One region of the Micromonospora sp. C81 genome, then DNA from elsewhere that is predicted to be linked to it. Evidence: riboswitches for the same ligand, from Rfam matches in the RefSeq annotation. Region 1 holds a riboswitch; the other holds the start of a gene.
What was found. A riboswitch is a leader RNA that binds a small molecule or an ion and turns the genes downstream of it on or off. The one in region 1 is predicted to bind S-adenosylmethionine.
Positions count from the first base shown of each region.

Region 1 (3,171 bases):
AGGTGTTCGGCACCGTCTACGACCTGTCCACCATCGGGATCCTCTGGTTCGCGGGGGCGTCGGCGATGGCCGGTCTGCTCAACCTCGTACCCCGGTATCTGCCGCGCTACGGCATGGCACCGACCTGGGCGCGTGCGGTCCGGCCGCTGGTGCTGGTCTTCACCGCGGTGGCGTTCCTGATCACGATCCTCTTCGAGGCCAGCGTGGACGCGCAGGGCGGCGCGTACGCCACCGGGGTCCTGGTGTTGATCACGTCGGCGGCGACGGCGGTGACGCTCGCGGCAAGACGGCGACGGCAGCACGGCCGCACCATCGCGTTCGGAACCATCGCGGTGATCTTCATCTACACCACGGTGGCGAACGTGGTGGAACGCCCCGACGGCGTCAAGATCGCGGCCTGCTTCATCAGCGCGATCATCGTGGTCTCGGTGCTCTCCCGGTTGTCCCGGGCCTACGAGCTGCGGGTCAGCCAGGTCGAGCTGGACACGGTCGCGACCCGGATGATCGACGAGCGCAGCGGGCGGCGGATCCGCCTCATCGCGCACGAACCCGACCACCGGGACGTGGCGGAGTACCGCGCCAAGCTGGCACAGACCATGGCGGACAACGACTTCCCCGACGACAGCGACGTCATCTTCGTCGAAGTGCACGTCACCGACCCCTCGGACTTCGAAACCGAGCTGCTGGTCCGCGGCAGCATGGCGGACCACCGCTTTCCGGTGCTCAGCCTGGCCAGCTCCTCGGTGCCCACCGCGCTCGCCGCCCTGCTGCTGGAGATCCGCGACCGGAGCCGGCGACGCCCACACATCTACTTCGAGTGGAGCGAGGGCAGCCCGGGCCGCAACATCCTGCGCTATCTGGCGTTCGGGCAGGGTGCGATCGCCTCGGTGACCCGGGAGATCCTGCGCCGCCAGGAGCCCGACCCGCGCCGCCGGCCGCACGTACATGCCGGCTGACCTGCGGGGCCGGGCACCTCGTCGCGGTGAGCGTGGTCATAACGACTGGACGATCCACCGGTGCCTGCTGCTAGCCTCGGCCCAGGTCATGAGCGCCAGCGCGAAGCCCCGGCTCGCTGGCCGGCAACCCTCCTCCGCGGTGGGGTGCCCCGGGTGAAGACCAGGCACCGGCACGACGTCGGTGCAAGCGTGGCCTGGCACCCAGGTCAGCACAGACCCGGGAGAACCATGCGCATCCTCAGCACCACCCCACCGACCGACGTCGCGGAACTCCGCGCCGGTTGGCCCTCGCCGGCACTGACCCGGCGACGGCACGTGGACATGATGCGAATGTGCAGCGCCGCCTGTCGCGGCATGACGCACTAGCGCAGCACTTCTCCCGAACCCTCTCCCTCACCGGTACGCCCATCGGGCGCACCGTCGGCGACGCACACCCGTGCGTGCCGAGACACGACCTCTCGGAGACACCCGTGCGACTTCTTCCTGCCCTGACCCGTGCCGCCGCCCTCGGCGCGGCCGCCATCCTGGCCGCCAGCGCGCTCACCGCCTGCGGCGACGACAGCTCGTCCGACGCCGCCGCCAACCCGTACGGCCTGGCCCAGCCGGGCGTGCTGCGGGCCGGCACCCTGACCGACGCCCCGCCGAACGTCTTCCTCAAGGACGGGAAGTTCACCGGCTTCGACAACGACCTGTTGACCGCTGTGGCCGGCAAGCTCGGCCTCACCGTGGAGTTCGTCGGCACCGACTTCTCCGCGTTGCTCTCCCAGGTCAACAACCGCAAGTTCGACGTCGGCAGCTCCTCGATCACCATCACCGAGGCGCGGAAGAAGACAGTCGACTTCGGCAACGGCTACGACTTCGGCTACTTCGGCCTGGACGTCCCGGCCGGCTCCCCGATCACCGGCTTCGACCAGCTCGCCGGCAAGCGGGTCGTGGTGGTGCAGGGCACCGTCCAGGACGACTACGCCAGCGGCAAGCAGCTCGACCCGGTGCGGGTGCCGGACTACAACGGCGCGATCAACCAGCTCAAGGCCGGCACCGCCGACGCGTGGATCGCCCCGGCCGAGATCGGCGAGAAGTCGGCCGCCGACAGCAACGGCAAGATCACCGTGGCTGCCAAGCAGCTCAGCCCGGCGCCGACCGCGTACGCCGTCGCCAAGGGCAGCGACAAGCTGCGCGAGGCGCTGAACAAGGGCCTCGACGAGGTCATCGCGGACGGCACGTGGAGCCGGTTGCAGGCGCAGTACTACCCGGGCCGGCCGATCCCGGCGGACTTCACGCCGGGCAGCGGCACCGTGGCGGCACCGTCCGCGTCCGTTGCGCCGTCGGCGTCCGGGTCCGCTGCGCCGTCAGCGTCCGCGTCCGTTGCGCCGTCGGCGTCCGCGTCGACCGCGTCCTGAACCGGTGACGAGCGAGCAGGGCGGTAGGAGAGGCAACCGATGGATCCGTTGAGCACCCTGTGGGAAACCTTCTTCGACTGGGAGGCGATGGGCGAGGCTCTGCCCGAGATGCTGACCGTCGGGCTGCCCAACACGCTGATCCTGGCGGTCTCCGCCGCCCTGCTCGGCTCGGTGCTGGGCCTGCTGCTGGCCGTCGCCGGAATCTCCCGCAGCCGGTGGCTGCGCTGGCCGGCGCGGGTCTACACCGACGTGTTCCGTGGCCTGCCGGCCGCGGCCACGATCCTGCTGATCGGCGTCGGGCTGGCCCCGCTGGGCATGCAGGTCTGGGGACCGGACCCCTACCCGCTGGGGATCCTGGCGCTGTCGCTCATCGCCGCCGCGTACATCGGGGAGATCTTCCGCTCCGGCATCCAGTCGGTGGAGGCCGCCCAGTTGGAGGGTGCCCGTGCTCTCGGCTTCTCCTGGTCCGACTCGATGCGGCTGGTGATCATCCCGCAGGGCATCCGGCGGGTGCTGCCGGCCTGGGTCAACCAGCTCATCGCGCTGATCAAGGACTCCAGTCTGGTCTACTTCCTCGGGCTGGTGGCCAGCCAGCGGGAGCTGTTCCGGATCGGGCAGGACTACGCGGCCACCACCGGCAACGAGTCGGCGCTGCTGCTGGCAGGGGTGTTCTACCTGGCGCTGACCGTCCCGCTGACGCACGTCGTCAACTGGATCGACCGACGGCTGCGCAACGGTCGGCCGGCCGCCGCGCCGACAGACGAGGACGACGAAGACACCACCCCGGCGTACGCCCCGACCGAAGGAGACCGGCG
Region 1 is NZ_JAGPXS010000012.1:75,638-78,808, reverse strand. It holds gene KBX46_RS20150 (amino acid transporter) at 1-956, shown strand, start outside; SAM riboswitch class IV at 1,041-1,152, shown strand; gene KBX46_RS20145 (ABC transporter substrate-binding protein) at 1,427-2,356, shown strand; gene KBX46_RS20140 (amino acid ABC transporter permease) at 2,396-3,171, shown strand, end outside.

Region 2 (3,171 bases), on a different contig from region 1:
TTCCTGCTGATAGCGGCCCTCGGCCCCGGCGCCTGGGCGCTCGACACGTTGTTCGCCCGGCGTCGCACCGACTCCCCGTCGGCACCAGCGCCCGCCTCGGCGGTCGAACCCAGCTCGGTGGCTGTCTGACCGCACGTGTGCCGCGCGTCGCCGGGGCCTCGACGAGGCGGCTCCGGCGACGCGCTCGGCGACGGTGGTGGCGGGGGTCAGGCCGGCGGGCGAGGGCTGAGGACCGCGTCCAGGAGGCCGGGGTAGAGCTTGTTCAGCTCGTCGCGGCGGAGTCGGACCAGGCGGCTGGTGCCGGCGGCGCGGGTGCGGGTCAGGCCGGCCTCGCGCAGCACCCTGAGGTGGTGGCTGCGGGTCGCCTTGGAGACGCCGAAGTCGAAGCTGCCGCAGGCGGCCTCGCCGCCCTCGGCGAGCGCCCGGACGATCTGCAACCGCACATCGTCGGCGAGTGCGGCCAGCACGGCGGTGACCGGTACGGCGGTCAGTTCGGGTTCGTGCGGCTCCATGTGACCAGTGTAACCCTTGTTCGACAATTATCGAACAAGCTCCTACTGTCGGTTCCGTTGGTTCGACGATACTCGAACATTGGAGCTGACGATGCGATCCCGCGCCGCCGCCTACCCGCTGCTCGCCGTGCTCGCCTGGGGAGTGATGTTCCCGGTCCTGGCCAGCGCCCTGACCCGGGTCGACCCGCTCAACCTGACCACTGCCCGCTACCTTCTCGCCGCCGTCATCCTGGTCGCCGTCCTCCTGCTCCGGGAGGGTGCCGGCGCGCTGCGGTCGGGCGGCCGGACGGCCGAGGTGGTGGTGCTCGGAGTGGTCGGCTTCGCCGGCTTCAACCTGCTCACCAGCCTGGCCCTCGAACACGCCGCCCCGCAGCAGGTCGCGCTCTTCGTGGCCACCACCCCCTTGATCACCCAACTGGTCCGTTGGGCCCGTGACGGCGTACGCCCGAAGCCGCTCCTGCTGGGCCTCTCCCTGGTGGCGCTCCTCGGTGTCGGCCTGGTGATCACCCGCGGGAGCCTGAGCGGGCTCGGTCAGTTCGGTCTCGGTGGGCTGATGATGATCGGCGCGGTGCTCGGCTGGGGCATCTACACGCACGGTGCCAGCCGCTTCGGCGAGTGGTCGCCGCTGCGCTTCACCACGCTGACCGCACTCGCCGGCACGGCCGCGATGCTGGCCGCGAGCATCGGCGCCGACGCCGTCGGCTGGCAGCACGCGCCGGCCGCCGCCGACCTCGTGGCGGTCACCCCGCAACTGGCGTACGCGGTGATCCTCGGCGCCGTGGTCGCGGTCCTGGCCTGGAACACCGGCGTGCAGCGACTCGGTGCCGCCAACGCCGCGTTGTTCATGAACCTGGTCCCGGTGACCACGTTCGCGGTGCAGATCGCCCGCGGCTACCGCCCGGAGCCCGTCGAGCTGGTCGGGGCCGCCATCACGATCGCCGCCCTGGTCGCCGCGAACCTCGCCACCCGGCCCCGGACCCGAGCCGCGGCACTGCCCCGGACCACAGCGGTCACGGACCCGATCGCGGTGACCGACCCCGCAGCGGTGAGCGTCCGCTGACCCACTACCTGGGATCTGCCCTGGAGGCCGCGCCCGGCTTTGCCTAGACTCGACGACACAACTGCATACCTCATCCAGAGGGGCTGAGGGATACGGCCCGACGACGCCCCGGCAACCACCCCGCGCGCTCACCGCTGAGCGACCCGCGGGGCAGGTGCCAATTCCGTCCCCGCCGCACCGTGCGATGCGGGGAAAGATGAGAGGACTCTCGACATGACGTCGACGCTCGCCGCCTCCGGCATCGACACCTCCGCCAGCCCCGCCCGCGCCCTGGTCTGTCGCGCCTGTTCGGCGCGCTACCCGCTCGCCGCCCAGCACGCCTGCTACGAGTGTTTCGGCCCGTTGGAGGTCGACTACGACACGGCCGCCCTGGCGGCGGTCACCCGCGAGCAGATCGAGGCCGGGCCGAAGAACATCTGGCGGTACGCCGCACTGCTCCCCGCCGGTCAGGACCCGGCCAGCCGGGTCACCCTCGACCCGGGGTTGACCCCGCTGGTGGCGGCCCCGCACCTTGCCGCCGAGCTGGGCATCACCGCGCAGCTCTGGGTCAAGGACGACAGTGCCAACCCCACCCACTCGTTCAAGGACCGGGTCGTCTCGGTGGCGCTCACCGCCGCGAAGGCGCTCGGCTTCACCCGGTTCGCCTGCGCGTCGACCGGCAACCTGGCCAACTCGGTGGCCGCGCACGCCGCCCGCGCCGGGGTGCCCTCGGTGGTCTTCATCCCCAGCGACCTGGAGCAGGGCAAGGTCATCACCACTGCCGTCTACGGGGGCGAGCTGGTCGCCATCGACGGCTCGTACGACGACGTCAACCGGCTCTGTGGCGAGCTGGTGGAGACCGACGAGTTCGAGGACACCGCGTTCGTCAACGTGAACGTCCGCCCGTACTACGCGGAGGGCTCCAAGACGCTCGGCTACGAGGTGGCCGAGCAGCTCGGTTGGCGGATCCCGGCGCAGGTGGTGATCCCGATGGCCAGCGGCGAGCTGCTCACCAAGATTGACAAGGCGTTCTCCGAGCTGGTGGAGATCGGTCTGGTCGAGGCGCCGGCCGGCGGCTGGAAGGTCTTCGGCGCGCAGTCCGCCGGGTGCAACCCGATCGCCACGGCCCTGCACGCCGACACCGACACGATCACCCCGGTCAAGCCCACCGGCATCGCCAAGTCGCTCAACATCGGCGACCCCGCCGCCGGCCTCTACGCGTTGGAGGCGGTCCGTCGCACCGGCGGTTGGATGGAGTACGCCGACGACGACGAGATCCGGGCGGGCATCCGCGACCTGGCCCGCACCACCGGCGTCTTCGCGGAGACCGCCGGTGGGGTGACAGTGGCGGTGCTGCGCAAGTTGGTCGAGTCCGGCCGGCTCGACCCGACGGCGGAGACCGTGGTGTTCAACACCGGCGAGGGTCTGAAGACCATCGACGCGGTGGCCGGTCAGGTTGGGCCTACCCACCACATCAAGCCGTCGCTGCGCGCCGCCCGCGACGCCGGCCTCCTGGGCTGACCCGCTGCCGGTCTTGATCCACTCGGGTTTACGGAAATCGGGGTGTCCGGGCTGACTGGACACCCCGACTTCAGTGAAACCGAGTCGATCACTCCGTAA
Region 2 is NZ_JAGPXS010000002.1:279,799-282,969, reverse strand. It holds gene KBX46_RS04840 (DoxX family protein) at 1-129, shown strand, start outside; gene KBX46_RS04835 (helix-turn-helix transcriptional regulator) at 207-512, opposite strand; gene KBX46_RS04830 (DMT family transporter) at 604-1,572, shown strand; SAM riboswitch class I at 1,640-1,775, shown strand; gene thrC (threonine synthase) at 1,786-3,072, shown strand.
Region 2: linked by a shared signal. The riboswitch ahead of thrC (threonine synthase) and the one ahead of KBX46_RS20145 (ABC transporter substrate-binding protein) in region 1 are both predicted to bind S-adenosylmethionine.